Regions from separate parts of the Kitasatospora sp. NPDC057692 genome, predicted to be linked through region 3. Evidence: riboswitches for the same ligand, from Rfam matches in the RefSeq annotation. Region 3 holds a riboswitch; each other region holds the start of a gene.
What was found. Region 3 has a riboswitch for cyclic di-AMP ahead of ACFVFS_RS34805 (M23 family metallopeptidase). Riboswitches for the same ligand answer to the same signal wherever they lie in the genome.
Positions count from the first base shown of each region.

Region 1: it holds a riboswitch for cyclic di-AMP, as region 3 does, so the genes downstream of both, ACFVFS_RS18140 (transglycosylase family protein) here and ACFVFS_RS34805 (M23 family metallopeptidase) in region 3, are expected to answer to the same signal.
Region 2: it holds a riboswitch for cyclic di-AMP, as region 3 does, so the genes downstream of both, ACFVFS_RS11135 (transglycosylase family protein) here and ACFVFS_RS34805 (M23 family metallopeptidase) in region 3, are expected to answer to the same signal.
Region 4: it holds a riboswitch for cyclic di-AMP, as region 3 does, so the genes downstream of both, ACFVFS_RS16995 (peptidoglycan DD-metalloendopeptidase family protein) here and ACFVFS_RS34805 (M23 family metallopeptidase) in region 3, are expected to answer to the same signal.

Region 1 covers NZ_JBHVIV010000028.1:76,837-80,780, forward strand. The annotation lists gene eno (phosphopyruvate hydratase) at 1-971, opposite strand, end outside; gene ACFVFS_RS18140 (transglycosylase family protein) at 1,215-2,144, opposite strand; cyclic di-AMP (ydaO/yuaA leader) riboswitch at 2,150-2,298, opposite strand; gene ACFVFS_RS18145 (cytochrome P450) at 2,530-3,816, opposite strand.
Region 2 covers NZ_JBHVIV010000013.1:126,961-130,904, reverse strand. The annotation lists gene ACFVFS_RS11140 (hypothetical protein) at 1-825, opposite strand, end outside; cyclic di-AMP (ydaO/yuaA leader) riboswitch at 1,173-1,371, shown strand; gene ACFVFS_RS11135 (transglycosylase family protein) at 1,358-2,647, shown strand; gene ACFVFS_RS11130 (hypothetical protein) at 2,779-2,979, shown strand; gene ACFVFS_RS11125 (LacI family DNA-binding transcriptional regulator) at 3,040-3,944, opposite strand, start outside.
Region 3 covers NZ_JBHVIV010000094.1:23,143-27,086, forward strand. The annotation lists gene ACFVFS_RS34795 (GNAT family N-acetyltransferase) at 1-30, opposite strand, end outside; gene ACFVFS_RS34800 (hypothetical protein) at 74-1,015, shown strand; gene ACFVFS_RS34805 (M23 family metallopeptidase) at 1,071-1,940, opposite strand; cyclic di-AMP (ydaO/yuaA leader) riboswitch at 1,953-2,121, opposite strand; gene ACFVFS_RS34810 (YiaA/YiaB family inner membrane protein) at 2,368-2,658, shown strand; gene ACFVFS_RS34815 (alpha/beta fold hydrolase) at 2,782-3,609, shown strand; gene ACFVFS_RS34820 (TetR/AcrR family transcriptional regulator) at 3,654-3,944, shown strand, end outside.
Region 4 covers NZ_JBHVIV010000026.1:68,478-72,421, reverse strand. The annotation lists gene purB (adenylosuccinate lyase) at 1-483, shown strand, start outside; gene ACFVFS_RS17000 (MFS transporter) at 500-2,146, opposite strand; cyclic di-AMP (ydaO/yuaA leader) riboswitch at 2,357-2,524, shown strand; gene ACFVFS_RS16995 (peptidoglycan DD-metalloendopeptidase family protein) at 2,527-3,519, shown strand; gene ACFVFS_RS16990 (APC family permease) at 3,937-3,944, shown strand, end outside.

The sequences.
Region 1 (3,944 bases), on a different contig from region 3:
ATGCCGCGGGCCAGGCGGGCCGGGTTGGTGACGAACAGGTCGTCGCCGACCAGCTGGACCTTGTCGCCCAGCTTCTCGGTCATGGCCTTCCAACCGTCCCAGTCCGACTCGTCCAGCGGGTCCTCGATGGAGACCAGCGGGTAGGCGGCGACCAGGCCGGCGTAGTACTCGATGAGCTCGGCGGAGGTGAGCGCCTTGCCCTCGAACTGGTAGGCGCCGTCCTCGTAGAACTCGGAGGAGGCGACGTCCAGGGCGAGCGCGACGTCCTTGCCCGGCACGTAGCCGGCCTTCTGGATGGCCTCGACGATGAGGTCCAGGGCCTCGCGGTTGGAGTCCAGGTTCGGGGCGAAGCCGCCCTCGTCGCCCAGGCCGGTCGACAGACCGCGCTCCTTCAGCACGCCCTTGAGGGTGTGGTAGACCTCGACGCCCCAGCGGACGGCCTCGGAGAAGGACTCCGCGCCGATCGGGGCGATCATGAACTCCTGGATGTCGACGTTGGAGTCCGCGTGCGAGCCGCCGTTGAGGATGTTCATCATCGGGACCGGCAGGACGTGCGCGTTCGGGCCGCCCAGGTAGCGGAACAGCGGCAGGTCGCTGGCCTCGGAGGCGGCGTGCGCGACGGCCAGCGAGACGCCCAGGATGGCGTTGGCGCCGAGCGAGGACTTGTCCGGGGTGGCGTCCAGGTCCAGCATGGCCTGGTCGATCAGGCGCTGCTCGGTGGCGTCGTAGCCGACCAGCTCGGGGCCGATCTGCTCGATGACGGCGAGAACGGCCTTCTCCACGCCCTTGCCGAAGTAGCGGTTCTTGTCACCGTCGCGGAGTTCCAGCGCCTCGAAGGCACCGGTGGAGGCACCCGACGGGACGGCGGCACGGCCGGTGCTGCCGTCGTCGAGGCCGACCTCGACCTCGACCGTGGGGTTGCCGCGCGAGTCGAGAATCTCACGGGCGACGACGACATCGATGGACGGCACGAGGCATCTCCTAGCGGAAGCAGGTTCGGCTGACGGTGGGGTGCAGTCGGCCGGACGATTGCGGAGTCGTTACGACCAGAGCCTAACCGCACGGGCTGTCCGGGCCACGTCGGCCTCGGTTCCGTCTCAGCGTGTGGCCGCTCTACCCACCGGTAGTTCACCTGGTTGCCCGACCGGAGAGGTCCGGATGCGGACGAAGGGGGACCGATCGGCCCCCCTTCGTCCGTGCGGTCGGACCGGTCGTCAGCCGAGGGCCAGGACCTGGCCCGGGACGATCAGGTTCGGGTCGGCGCCGACGGTGCCGCGGTTGCCGTCGTACAGCGCCTGCCAGCCGCCGGAGACGCCCTGGGCGGTGGCGATCCCGGCGAGGGTGTCGCCGGAGCGGACGGTGTAGCCGTGGCCGGCCGGCTGCTGCTGCGCGGCGGGGGCGGCCTGGGCGGCCTGCTGGCCGGCGTACTGCTGGTAGACGCCCTGGTGGCTGGTCCAGTACCAGGCGCCGTTGTTCTGGTACCAGAAGACCTTGGCGTCGGCGTCCCAGCCGGCCTTGCCGGAGAAGGCCGGGGACTGCGGGGACTGCTGCTGGACCTGCTGCTGCGCCTGCGGAGCCTGCTGGGCGCTCTGCGGCGCGTACTGCCGGGCCTGCGGCTTGGCGGCCTGCTGCTGCGGCTGGGCCTGCGGCGCGGCGGCGGCCGGCTTCGGGGCGGCGGGCTTCGGGGTCTGCTGCTGGGGCTGGGCCTGCGGCTTCGGGGCGGCCGGCTTGGCGTCCGCCGAGGTGTCGACCGCCGCCGGGGCGCCGCCCTTGCTCAGGCCCGCCTTCTTGGAGCAGACCGGCCAGGCGCCCGGGCCCTGCGAGGCGAGGACCTTCTCGGCGACCGAGATCTGCTGGGCCTTCGAGGCCTGGTTGGCCTGCGCCGCGTAGGCGGTGCCGCCGTACGCCTTCCAGGTGCTGGAGGTGAACTGGAGGCCGCCGTAGAAGCCGTTGCCGGTGTTGATGCTCCAGTTGCCGCCGCTCTCGCACTGGGCGACCGCGTCCCAGGTGGAGACCGGGGCGGCGGAGGCGCCGGTGGCGCTCAGGATCGGCATCGCCAGTCCGACGCCTGCGACACCGGCGACGGCGATGGCCTTCTCGGCCTGGGTACGGCGACGGTGACGACCGGTTCCAACGAACAGCATGAAGGGGTCCCTCTCCGCACGCCTGCGAGGTGAGCTGTCGGGTTCGGACCGGGAGGTGGCCCGGCCGCGCGGAGGCGGCTTCACCCCTAGCCGTGGGAGACGGCGCAAAACCTGGGTCCCCCGCCCCTGCCCAGGGTTCTGGTCGGTGTCCCGTGTCGCGGCGGGCAGGACTCGGCGTTCCGCGGACGGGGCTCGCAGCTGCGAACTCCACGGAGACTAGACAGATCTTCAGAGCAATCACAAGCTCATATCGCCGATATCACATGGACATCACGTCATGTGATGGATTGCCTACCAACCGAGGAGGTATGTCCGGATTGAGGGTGGTTCAGACCCCGGTCGGGCGGGCAACGGAGAGCGCCCGTCAGCGTGTTGTGCCGGTCCGTCAGCCCTCGGAAGGGATGCTCGGAGCCTCCTCGACGGGCCTTTTCTCCGGTGTGAATTCCACCGGAAGTTCACGGAGTCCCCGCATGATCAGACCACCGCGCCAGCGCAGGTCCCCGGGGTCGGCGGCGAGCCGCAGGTCCGGCAGCCGGGTCAGCAGGGTGGCCAGCGCGGCCCGCCCCTCCAGCCGCGCCAGCGGCGCGCCGATGCAGTAGTGGATGCCGTGCCCGAACCCCAGGTGCGGATTGTCCGCCCGGGCCAGGTCCAGGGTGTTCTCGTCGGAGAACCGCGCCGGGTCCCGGTCCGCCGCCGCGAGCACCACCAGCACCGGGTCGCCGACCGGGATCTCCACCCCGCCGATGGTCAGCGGGCTGGTCGCGAACCGCCAGGTGGCCAGCTCCACCGGCCCGTCGTAGCGCAGGAGTTCCTCGATGCCGGTCTCCAGCAGCGCGCTCTCGCCGCGCCCGACGGACTCCTGGAGCAGGTGGCGCTGCCCCGGGTTCCGGAACAGGGCGAGACACCCGTTGCCGATCAGGTTGATGGTGGTCTCGAAGCCGGCGAACAGCAGGATGAAGGCCATCGCCGCCGCCTCGTTCTCGGTCAGGTGCTCGCCGTGGTCACCGGCCCGGATCAGCCCCGAGATCAGGTCGTCGCCGAGGTCCGCCCGCTTGCGGTGGATCAGCTCCAGCAGGTAGGCGCGGATCTTCTTCACCGCGCGGCCCACGCCGCCGCGCTGCCCGCCGTGGTGGCGGATCATCGCGCCCGCCCAGTCCCGCAGGTCGTCCTGGTCCTCGGGCGGCACCCCGAGCAGGTCGCAGATCGCGTAGATGGGGAGCGGGAAGGCGAACTCGTGGATGAGGTCGGCGGAGCCGCGTGCCGCGAAGCCGTCGATCAGCCGGTCGGTCAGCTGCTGCACCCGCGGCTCGAAGGCCGCCACCCGGCGCGGGGTGAACGCCTTGGACACCAGGCGGCGCAGCCGGGTGTGGTCCGGCGGGTCGATGTTCAGCAGATGGGTCATGAGGTCGGCCTGGCGCTCGCCCGGAATGCCGACCCGTCCGGTGCGGTGGGCCTGCTCGCTGTGGTGCGCCGGGTTCTTGGAGAGCCGGCTGTCCGCCAGTGCCTGCCGGGCGTCCGCGTACCGGGTGACCAGCCATGCCTCCACCCCGCTCGGCAGGGTGGTCCGGTGCACCGGCTCGTGCTCGCGCAGCCACGCGTACGCGGGGTACGGATCGGCGGCGAACTCCCAGGTGAACAGGGGCGGACGGGCGGCGTCGGGCTCGGCTGGCATGGGTCGACGGTATCCCGGGCCGATCCGGGCCGGCGCACGGCGTGCGCGGCGCCCGGGCGGGTCCGTTCCGCGCGGCAGGCGTGAGCCTGGTCACCTGAGGGGTAATTCCTGTTGCGGGGGATCGGGAC
Region 2 (3,944 bases), on a different contig from region 3:
GTGGCGCAGCGGGGCCTCCAGGGTGACGGCGGCTCCGCTGACGGACCGGATGGTGACGAGGTCGTAGCGGGCGGCGAAGCCCTCCTGGTCCGGCGGGCCGGTCGGGGTGACGGCGAGTTCGTCGCCGGGCAGCCAGCCGGCGGGCGGGGCGGCCAGGTTGACGACGGTGTCGCCGGCCTTGAGCTCGCGCTCGGCACGGACCCAGGCGGTCTTGGCCGCGCCGTCCAGCCGCAGGTGGCCGGCGCCGGTGACCCAGAGGCCGACGTCGGTGTCGACCACCTTCATGCCGTCGCCCTGGAAGCGCTTCTCGTCGACGCCCGGGAAGCGCAGGGTGTGGACGTGGCCGCCGTCGGGGGCGAGCGCGAGGGCGCCGCGGATCTCGACGTTGCCGGCGGCGGCGAGGGTGAGGGTGCGGTCGGCGGCGAAGGTCAGCGCACCGCCCGGCTCGACCAGCAGGGAGCCGATCTCGGCGTCGGTGTCGAGCAGGACCCGGTCGGTGATCCGCACGGCGCTGCGCGGCCCCGGCGGGCTGCCGCCCCAGCCGGCCCGGTCGGACCAGCGGCGGCCGCCCTGGTCGACGGTGGGCGCGGGGGCGGGCTGCTCGGGGGCGCCGCCCGGGGCGCCGGTGCCCTCCGGCGGGGCGCCGCCGTGGCCGCCGTCGGGCCCCATCGGGCCGACGGCCTCGGTCGGGGTCGTCCCGATCACGGCGGCCGGGGTGATCAGCCGGGTCTCGCCGGTCAGCGAGCGGCGCAGGATCTCCTCGCCGCTGATCGCCGCGAAGGCGGTGCCGACGGCCAGCCAGCGCAGGAGTGCCCGGCGGGTCAAGTGAGTTCGGGACGGTTCGGGTGGGATGTCCACTCTGCGGTGCTTTGCCCGGCGATGTGCTCCGGTCGGCCGGGCGGCCGGACGGGAGGCGTCCGGCTCCTCGTCGATGCCCATCGGTGCGTAGCCCTCTCCCCAGACGGCTGCGGCTCGCCGGCGTCCTGCCGACGCTCTGAAGCATAGGCAGTTGCATTGACGGCGACCGGCGTTGCGGGAAATCGGTCATTTCTGATCATGAAGGACAGCCACTCAGCACGCATTTCGCAAACCGTGACGAGCGTCACACATGTTTGCGGTTTGAACGCGCCTCTGCTTAACGTGCTCCCCGTTCGTGGCCACACGAACCCAGCACGTCCGCGACGCCGAGTCCTGCCGTCGGGCGCGCTGGCAGCGCAATGCACCACGGCAGGAGCGGGGGAACCACAGGTAGTTCGCCCAGGACCGGTCCACGGACCGGCCCCGGGCTAGGGGTGAAGCCGCGTCCACAGCGCGGCCGGGCAACTCCAGCCCGAATCCGACAGCTCACCTCGCAGGCGTGGGAGAGGACCGCGTCTTCATGCTGCCCACCAACGGCACCCGACTGTCCGGCCGTACCCGTCGCGCGATCGCCACCCTCGGCGTCGCGGGCATCGGTCTCACCATCCCCTGCCTGACCACCGGCACCGCCTCCGCCGCCTCCGTCGCCACCTGGGACAAGGTCGCCCAGTGCGAGAGCGGCGGCAACTGGAGCATCAACACCGGCAACGGCTTCTACGGCGGGCTCCAGTTCACCAACTCCACCTGGTCCGCGTTCGGCGGCACCGCGTACGCCGCGCGTGCCGACCTCGCCACCAAGGACCAGCAGATCGCGACCGCCGAGAAGGTCCTGGCCGTCCAGGGCCCCGGCGCCTGGCCGGTCTGCTCGGTCCAGGCCGGTCTGACCAAGGGCGGCACCCCGGCCGCGGTGGACACCTCCGCCGCCAAGCCGGCCGCGCAGACCCCGGCCCCGGCCCAGACCCCGGCCGCCAAGCCCGCCGCCAAGCCGCAGACCCCGGCCCCGGCCGCCAAGCCCGCCACCGAGCCGCAGACCCCCGCCCCGGCCGCCTCCGGCACCGCCGCCGCCCCGCAGCAGCGCCAGGACGGCGGGCAGTGGCGCCAGCAGGCCGGCCAGCAGGCCACCCAGGACTACACCGTGGCCGCCGGCGACTGGCTGTCCAGCATCGCCGACGAGCACCAGGTCCAGGGCGGCTGGCAGCGCCTGTACGAGCTCAACCGCGCCACCCTGACCGACGGCCCGCACACCATCTACCCGGGCCAGCACCTGACCCTCGGTGAGCGCCAGGGCTTCGACTGGTTCAACCGCGCCCAGGGCGGCGCGCAGGGCGGGACCCAGGCCCCGGCCGCCCCGGCCCAGTCCCAGGCCCCGGCCGCCAAGCCGGCGAGCAAGCCCGCCGCGCAGGCCGAGACCCCGGCCCCGACCGCCACCGGCAGCATGGCCGCCGCCGTCGCCTTCGCCCAGTCGAAGGTCGGCCAGGCCTACGTCTACGGCGGCACCGGCAACGGCGGCTGGGACTGCTCCGGCCTGACCCAGGCCGCGCTGCGCGCCGCGGGCGTCTCCGTCCCGCGCGTCGCCGCCGACCAGGCCGCCGCGTCCACCCACGTCTCGCTGGACGCCCTCAAGGCGGGCGACCTGCTGTTCTGGTCCAACAACGGCAAGGACTCCGGCGTCTACCACGTCGCCCTCTACATCGGCGACGGCAAGTACGTCGAGGCCGCCAACCCGAGCTCGGGCGTGCGCCTCCAGACGATCGCCAACTGGGCCCCGGACTTCGCCGGCCGGGTCTGATCCCGTCACACCGCAGCCCCCGGGGAGAGTCCGGTCGCTCCTCCCCGGGGGCTGCGGCGTGCCCGGAGGGCCATGGCCAAACCGGGACCGCAGCGGGCATGCTGCTGCCCTGCACCCGAGAAGGAGTCACCATGGCCCAGGTCACCGTCTCGCTCGACGCCAACCTCGCGATCGACGTGATGATGCTGTCCGGCACCAAGAGCCCGCAGGACGCCGTCGAACTGATCCTCCGCGACTACCTGGAGCGGGGCCGACGCACCGAGAGCCGCACCGGCGACGCCGCCGACGGCCACCGGGTCTCCCAGGACCGCCCGACCGCCCAGGAGGGCTGAGCGCGGAAACGCCGGAGCGGCCCGGGACCACACCGCTCCCGGGCCGCTCCGGCGTTCCGCTCAGCGCGCGCGGGCGCCGGTCGAACCCCGCATCACCAGCTCCGGCTGGAACATGAACTCCCCGCGCTGCACGGCGTTCCCGCCGACCTCCTCCAGCAGCGCGTCGACCGCCGCGGTGGCCATCGCCTCCACCGGCTGGCGGACGGTGGTCAGCGGCGGCTCGGTGAAAGCCATCAGCGGCGAGTCGTCGAAGCCGACCACCGAGACGTCCTGCGGCACCGACAGGCCCCGCTGCCGGACCGCCCGGATCGCGCCGAGCGCCATCATGTCGCTGCCGCAGACGATCGCCGTGCAGCCCTTGTCGAGCAGCGCCCCGGCCGCCGCGTGCCCGCCCTCCACGCTGAACAGCGTGTGGTGGACCAGCGCCTCGGCCTCCTCCCGGGTGCGCCCGGACACCTCCCGCAGGGCCGCGGTGAAGCCCTCGATCTTGCGCAGCACCGGCACGTACCGCTGCTGACCGACGGCCAGGCCTATCCGCTCGTGGCCGAGTTCCGCGAGGTGCTGGACGGCCATCCACATCGCCGCCCGGTCGTCCGGCGAGATGAACGGCGCGTCGATCCGCTCGCTGTAACCGTTGATCAGCACGAACGGCACCCCGCGCCCGGCCAGCCGGGCGTACCGGTCGTGGTCGGCGGTGGAGTCGGCGTGCAGGCCGGAGACGAACACGATGCCCGCCACGCCCCGGTCGACCAGCATCTCCACCAGTTCGTCCTCGGTGGAGCCGCCGGGGGTCTGGGTGCAGAGCACCGGCGTGTAGCCGTGCCGGCTCAGCACCTGTTCGATCACCTGGGCCAGCGCCGGGAAGATCGGGTTGCTCAGCTCCGGGGTGATCAGCCCGATAAGCCCGGCGCTGCGCCGGCGCAGCCGGGTCGGCCGCTCGTAGCCGAGCACGTCCAGGGCCGCCA
Region 3 (3,944 bases):
CCGGGCCCCGGTGAGTCGGACGGGAACCATGGCTCCCGACCCTACCGCCGACCAGCGGTTACGGTTCCTGGTTATGGAAGACGAAGACCTGCGGCTCGCCCCGCGCACCAAGGCCGCCGAACTGCTCGCCTGGGCGGAGGCGGACGGCCGCGAGCCGGTCGCCGAGGCCCCGCTGCGGGCGGTGCTGGCGCTGCTGGAGCTGGGCGGCGGCAGGATGCACGACGGCTGGCCCGAACTGACCTCCGCCGCGGTGGAGCACCTGCTGTACGAGCGCCTCCACCTGTACGTCCAGCCGGAGCCGGGACAGGATCCGCTGGCGTACGGCGCGGCGGTGCGGCTGCTGGTCGACCACCAGCGGGCCGCGAAGCGGCTGAACGCCAAGCGGCAGGAGCGGCTGCACGCCGAGGCCGAGTGGCAGGGCGAGCTGGCGGCCGGGCTGCTGCGCCGGGCGGACCTGGTGACCTGGCCCCGGCTGTACACCCTGCTGCTGCGCGCGGCCGGGGTGGACACCGGCGACGAGGCGGCGGTGCGGGCCTGGCTGGAGGGGTTCCGGGAGCTGCCGCAGGAGGAGCGCTCGGCGGCGTTCGCGGCGCTGGAGGCGGACGGCGTGCTGGACCCGGTGGACGACGGGGGCTGGGACGGCGGGGCCCGGCCGCTGGCCGTCGGGATGGCCACCGACGGCGCGCGGCGGCTGCTGGAGCAGGGGCTGATGCGGCGCAGCTACCGGAACCTGGCGGAGCTGACGGCGCTGGGCCGGCCGATGCCGGACGAGCTGGCCGGGGACTTCGGGGCGTTCGAGGAGGCCGCGGTCGAGGTGGCGCTGGAGCTGGCCGGGGCGTGGACGGTGCCGGGGCTGCCGCGGCTGCTGGTGGACGGGTTCCCGGAGCTGGCGCCGGAGCCGGGGCAGGCGGAGATCGACGCCTACCTGGCGTCGCTGGAGCCGGACGCGGACGCGGAGGAGTACGGGGACGAGCACACGGACGAGTACCCGGACACGCCCGGGGACGAGGCGTAGCGACGCGCGAGGGCCCCGGCCGTGCGGCCGGGGCCCTCGTGGTCCGCGGGGAGCGTCAGGGGGTGACGCCGCGCTGCTCGAACCAGCTCTCCGGGTCGACGGGGGCGCCGCCGCCGGGGCGGACCTCGACGTGCAGGTGGGCGCCGGTGACGTTGCCGGTGGCGCCGACCTTGCCGATCTGCTGGCCGGGGACGACCTTGCCGGAGCCCTTGATGATCGAGGAGAGGTGGCAGTACCAGATCTCGGTGCCGTCGGGCAGGGTCTCGACGATCCGGTAGCCGTAGGCGCCGGCCCAGCCGGCCGAGGTGATGGTGCCCTGGCCGACCGCGTAGACGGGCTCGCCCTGGTCCGCGGCGAAGTCGAGGCCGGTGTGCAGGTGGGCCCAGTAGCGGGCGCTCTGGCCGTAGTGGGCGGAGAGCCGGTAGTCCTTCACCGGCAGCTTGATCTCGGCGAGCTTGGCCTTCTCGGCCTCCTCGGCGGCGCGCTTGGCCTGCTCCTGCTGGGCGATCTGGGCGGCCCGCTTGGCCTCGGCCTCCTGGGCGGCCTGGACGCGGGCGGTCTCCTCGGCCGCGGTGCGCTGGCTGTCCGCCTGCTGCTGGATGCGGGCGGCGAGGGCGAGGCCGGGGTCGGCGGAGAGCGCGACCGGCAGCTCGTCGGGTGCCTCGACGGCCGGCGCGGCGGCCGGGGTGGCGGAGGCGAAGCCGGTGGCGCCCAGGGTGGCGGCGACGGCGGTGACGCCGAGCAGCGGAGCGGTGCCGCGGCCCTGACGGGGCATCCGGTGCCGGCTGGTCTCCGCCGCCGGCGGGGCGGTCTCGTCGGCGGGGCCGCCGAACGGGCCGTGCCCGGCGAAGGGGCCCGGGTGATCGAGCAGCTGGGTGCCGGCCGAGGAACCGGACGGGTGTGCCGGAGTGTGCGTCGACGCCACGGAGGCGCGCTCCTTTCCTTCCTTCGCGCCTACCGGGTTAGCTGACGGGTTCGGAGCAGGAAGGTCTCCTACGGCTGGGCCTGGACTGGCCAGGGCCTGGCCGATTCACCCCAAGGAACGTGGTTCCCCGGCTCCCTGGCCTGCCCGGAGGCCGGCCGGCGGGATTAGGCGACGGCGCACGGTGCCGTCTGGGTACGGCGTTGCGGACCGCGCTGCGTTATCAAACGTTAATCCGAGAGCCCCCCGATTCCAAGCCATCCGTTGGTGACGACGGGATACGGATCGGGCACCACGCGGCCCGATGGGCGTTTTGGGGCGTTTGATGACATCTGACACTACCGAACGTGTCGGGACGTCAACGAACGGGCCCTCACTTGAGTACGCCTACTCATGTGCGACCGGGCCGGGCGCGGCCATCCTGGCGCCCATGAGCGCACCGATGCAGTCCCGCACCACGGCCGCGTACCACCTCCAGGCCGTGCTGTCCTTCGCCCTCTCCGGCACCGCCGTCGGCGCCGGGATCGCCTTCCTCCCGGTGGAGCCGTGGACCCGGGCGTTCCTCGCCCTCGGCCTGCTCTACACGATCACCTCGACCTTCACCCTCGCCAAGGTGGTCCGGGACCGGCAGGAGACCTCCGAGCTGGTGACCCGGGTCGACCAGGCGCGGCTCGACAAGCTGCTGACCGAGCACGACCCGTTCAAGGTGGAGGGGGTCTGACCGGACCCGGACGGGAGCAGCCCCGGCGGGGGCGACACCGACGGCTTGACGGCTAAGGCTATTAGCCTTAGCTTTATGGCTATCGGCACTCGCCGACGATCCCGCCGGCCCAGGAGGCTCCCCATGAACGGCACCACCGCTCCCGCCACCCGCCACCTCGACCTGCCCGGCGGCCGGATCGCCTTCGACGACACCGGCCACGGCGAGGGCGCCCCCGTCGTACTGCTCCCCGGGATGCTCGACAGCCGGGCCGCCTACCGGCACCTGCGCCCGCTGCTGGCCGCGGCCGGCCGCCGGGTGATCACCATGGACCTGCGCGGCTTCGGGGAGTCCTCGATCCTCTGGGACGACTACTCCCCCGCCGCGATCGCCGGCGACGTCCTCGCCCTGCTGGACCACCTGGGCATCGACCGGGCCGTGCTGGCGGGCAACTCGTACACCGGCGCCAGCGTCGTCAAGGCCGCCGGGGACGCCCCCGAGCGGGTGGCCGGCGTCGTCCTGCTGGACGCCTTCGTCGAGAACGTGCCTCCCGGCGCGCTGCAGCGCCTGGTGGTCGGCGCGATGGGCGCGCTGCTGGTGCACTCGCCCGCGTTCTGGGGCCTCTACCACCGCAAGGCGGCCTACCCGGGGCCCAAGCCGGCCGACCACGAGGAGTACGTGGCCGGGCTGGTCGCCGCGATGCGCGCCCCCGGCCGGAAGACCGCCACCCGCGGCTACGTGCGCGGCGACTCCTCGCCCGCCGGCTGGACCGCCGCCGTGCGCTGCCCGGCGCTGGTCGTGATGGGCTCGAAGGACCCCGACTTCGGGAAGCCGGAGCTGGTCGCCGACCGGCAGGCCGCCGCGCTGAACGCGCGCAAGGTGATGATCGAGGGCGCCGGGCACTACCCGATGGCCGACCACCCGCGGGCCACCGCCGATGCCCTGCTGTCCTTCCTGGCCGACCTGGCCTGACCGTCCCCGCCGGCCCCGCCCCCCCTTCAGCTAGGAGACCCGCAGTGCCCCGAGTCGGACTGACCCCCGAGCAGGTCGTCGGCCACGCCCTCGCCCTCATCGACGAGCAGGGCCCGGAGGCCCTCACCCTGGCCGCCGTGGCCGCCCGCGCCGGGGTCGCCACCCCCTCGCTGTACAAGCACGTCAGCGGCGGCCTGACCGAACTGCGCCGGCTGGTGGCCGTCCGGGTGACCGAGGAGCTGGCCGACCGGCTCGCCGAGGCCGCGCTCGGCCGCAGCGGGGACGCCGCGGTCGCCGCCGTCCTGCGGGCGTACCACGCGTACGCCACCGAGCAC
Region 4 (3,944 bases), on a different contig from region 3:
CAGTGGAACGAGGGCGACGTCTCCTGCTCGGTGGTCCGCCGGGTCGCGCTGCCGGACGCCTTCTTCGCCTTCGACGGCCTGCTGGAGACCTTCCTGACCGTCCTCGACGAGTTCGGCGCCTTCCCGGCCGTGATCGAGGCCGAGCTGGACCGCTACCTGCCGTTCCTGGCCACCACCAAGGTGCTGATGGGCGCGGTGCGCGCGGGCGTCGGCCGGGAGACCGGGCACGAGGTCATCAAGGAGCACGCCGTCGCCTCCGCGCTCGCGATGCGGGCCGGCGCCCGGGAGAACGAGCTGCTGGACCGGCTGGCCAACGACGACCGGATCCCGCTGGACCGGGCCGCGCTGGACGCGCTGCTGGCCGACCGGCTGTCGTTCACCGGTGCCGCCGGTGCGCAGGTCGCCGAGGTCGTCCGCCAGGTCGAGGCCGTCGCGGCCGCGTACCCTGAGGCCGCCAAGTACGCGCCGGGCGACATTCTCTGACGGATCGCCGGGCTTCTCAGGGCCCCGTCGCCGAGGAGGCGGCGGGGCCCTCGCCGTGCTCCGCCGGGACGGCGGCGGGGTGGCCGGGGTCGAGCGGCGGGCCGTTGGTGGGGCAGGTGTAGCGGCAGTCCGGCTCGGCCACCGGGTGCTCGTCCGCCGGGGCCAGCACATTGCCGTGGACGGCGACCAGCGCGGTCACCCCGCCGGCCACCAGCAGCCCGGCGCAGATCAGCATCGCGGTGCGGAAGGCGGAGTCGACCGCGTCCGGCACCCGGTAGGCGTCCCCGCTCAGACCGGCCAGCGCGGGCAGCGCGGCGACCGCCAGCAGGCCGGCCGCCCGGGCCGCCGCGTTGTTGACCCCGCTGGCGATGCCCGCGTGCCGCACGTCCACCGCCGCCAGCACGGTGGCGGTCAGCGGCGCGACCAGCAGCACCATGCCGAAGCCCATCACCGCGACCGCGGGCAGCACGTCCGTCCAGTACGAGGCGCCGGGGCCGATCCGCAGCATCAGCAGCACGCCCGCCGCGCAGAGCATCGGACCGACGGTGAGCGGCAGCCGGGGGCCGATCCGCTTGCCCAGCCGGCCGGCCCGGGCGGACAGCACCAGCATGATCACGGTGATCGGCACCAGGGCCAGCCCGGAGACCAGCGGGGAGAAGCCGGACACGATCTGCAGCTGGACGACCAGCAGGAAGAAGACGCCGCTGAAGGCCGCGTAGACGGCGAGGGTGACCAGGTTCACGGCGGTGAACAGCCGGGAGGAGAAGAGGCCGAGCGGCAGCATCGGCTCCGGGGTGCGGCGCTCGACCACGACGAAGGCGGCGCCGAGCAGCAGGCCCGCGATCCCGCTGACCCAGACCTCGGCGGACACGCCCTTCCCGGCGGCGGTCAGCGCGTAGGTGACGGCGCCCAGCGCCAGGGCGGCCAGCGCCGCGCCCAGCACGTCGAAGCGGCCGGTCGCGGACTCGTCCCGGCTCTCCGGCACGTGCCGGGCGGACACCGCCACCACCAGCGCCGCCAGCGGCAGGTTCAGCAGGAAGATCCAGCGCCAGCCGGGCCCGTCCACCAGCCAGCCGCCGAGCAGCGGGCCGACCGCCGCCGAGACGCCGCCGAACCCCGACCAGAGGCCGACGGCCGCCGAGCGGTCGTCCGGGTGGAAGACCGCCTGGAGCATCGCCAGCGAGCCGGGGGTGAGCAGCGCGCCGCCGATGCCCTGCACGGCGCGCGCGATGATCAGCACCTCGATGGTGGGCGCGGCGGCGCAGGCCGCGGAGGCGGCGGCGAACCAGACCACGCCGAGCAGGAAGACCCGGCGCCGGCCGTACCGGTCGCCGAGCGCGCCGCCGAGCAGGATCAGGCCCGCCAGGGTGAGCAGATAGGCGTTGAGCGTCCATTGCAGGGCGTCGAGTTGGGCGCCGAGGTCGGCGCCGATCCGGGGCAGCGCGACGTTGACGACGGTTCCGTCGAGCATCGCCATGCTGGAGCCGAGCACCGTCGCCAGAAGTACCCAGCGACCCTGCGCGGTGCCCAACCGCAGGGTGCCGGCCTCGGAGGTGGCCACGGCCCATGGTGAGCCCGGTGGGGCCCACGTGACAAGGGTCACCGGGGGTGTGTCGGAGGATGCCCGCTCCGTGAGTGATCGTGTGCGTACTGATTCCGACATCGGCGCAGGGTTGCGGATCACGTGCGCACCGTCAATGGATTGTGCACGTACTGTGCATGCCTTTCCTGCGGAGCGTCACGGCATTGCGGACTTTGGTCCCGGGGTGCGGAGATCGACATTGCTTCACCCGAACGGATGGGTTTTAGTTCAGCGACCGCCCGGCGTCAGCCCGGGTGGCCACCGGGTGGAACGCCTAGTCCTGCCGCTGCCCGGTGGTACGCAACGAACTCTGTACGGCAGGAGCGGGGGACCCACAGGTAAGTCGCCGGACCCATTTCTTCTTGCGGTCCGGCTTGGGGTGAAGCCGCCATTGTGAGCGGCCGGGCAACTCCAGCCCGAACCCGACAGCTCACCTCGCAGGCGTCGGAGAGGACATTTCCATGCCCGCACAGGCTCGTCGTATCGCCCTGCCCCGCGCCGCCCGCATCGGCATCGCCACCGCTGTCACCGGTGCCGCCTTCGCCCTCCCGCTGGTGACCACCGTCACCGCCCAGGCCCACGAGGTCCCCGCCGCGAAGGCCGCCGCTCCGGCCGCCGCCCCGGCTGCCCAGGCCGCCCCGGCCGCCGCTCCGGCCGCTCCGGCCGCTCCGGCCGAGGAGAGCTACAAGGTCGTCGGCGGGGACACCCTGTCGAAGATCGCCGCCGCGAAGAGCGTCGAGGGTGGCTGGCAGGCGCTGTACGAGCACAACCGCTCGGTCGTCGGCGCCAACCCGAACCTGATCTTCCCGGGTCAGCAGCTCGCGCTCGGCACCAAGGCCGCCCCGGCCGCCCCGGCGACCAAGCCGGCCGCGCCCGCCGCGAAGCCCGCCGCCCCGGCTACCAAGTCGGCCGCCCCCGCCGCGAAGCCGGCCGCTCCGGCCGCGAAGCCGGCCGCCCCGGCGACCAAGCCGGCCGCTCCGGCCGTCAAGCCCGCCGTCCAGCCCGTCGTCGCCCCGGTGACCGCGACCCCGGTCGTCGCCGCCACCTCCGGCTACGTCGCCCCGCTGGCCAACCCGAAGCTCGGCACCGCGTACGGCGTGGCCGGCTCGATGTGGGCCTCCGGCCACCACACCGGCGCCGACTTCGTCGCGGCCACCGGCACCCCGCTGCGCGCCATCGCGAACGGCACCGTGGTGAAGGCCGGCAACGGCGGCGCCTACGGCAACGAGGTCGAGATCAAGCTCGCCGACGGCAAGTACGCCCAGTACGCGCACCTGTCCTCGATCGGCGTGAAGGTCGGCCAGGCCGTCACCGCCGGCCAGCAGATCGGCCTCTCCGGTGCCACCGGCAACGTGACCGGCCCGCACCTGCACTTCGAGGTCCGCACCGGCTCGGAGTACGGCTCGGACATCGACCCGATCGCCTACCTGCGGGCGCACGGCGTCGCGATCTGACCCTCCGGTCGGATCCTCTCCACCACCGCTGGGTGCGGGGCGAAACGACTCCCCCGGAATGGTCATGTCGGGTGACCGCTCGACCGGGTGATCGCCGTACCTCCAGTGGATCGACGGGCGCGGGACACGCCCGTCCGGCCGGCCCGGCTCGCGAGACCTCCCTCGCGAGCCGGGCCGGCTGCCGTCGTTCGCCGGTCGCCGTCACTGCGCGTCGTTCGCCGTGCGCCGGTCACCGCGCGCCGTTCGCCGTGCGCCCTCGAACGGGGCGGGTCCCGCTCGAACGCGGCGTCAACCCCGAGGTGCTGACGCCGGATCACCCCTCGTTGCGGCCCCTTCGCCGCGCCCCCGATGCTGTCGGGCAGTCAGCGCCCGACCGGACCGGCGGGCGGCACAGCCACGGCGGGTGAAGGGGGCCGGATGGCCAT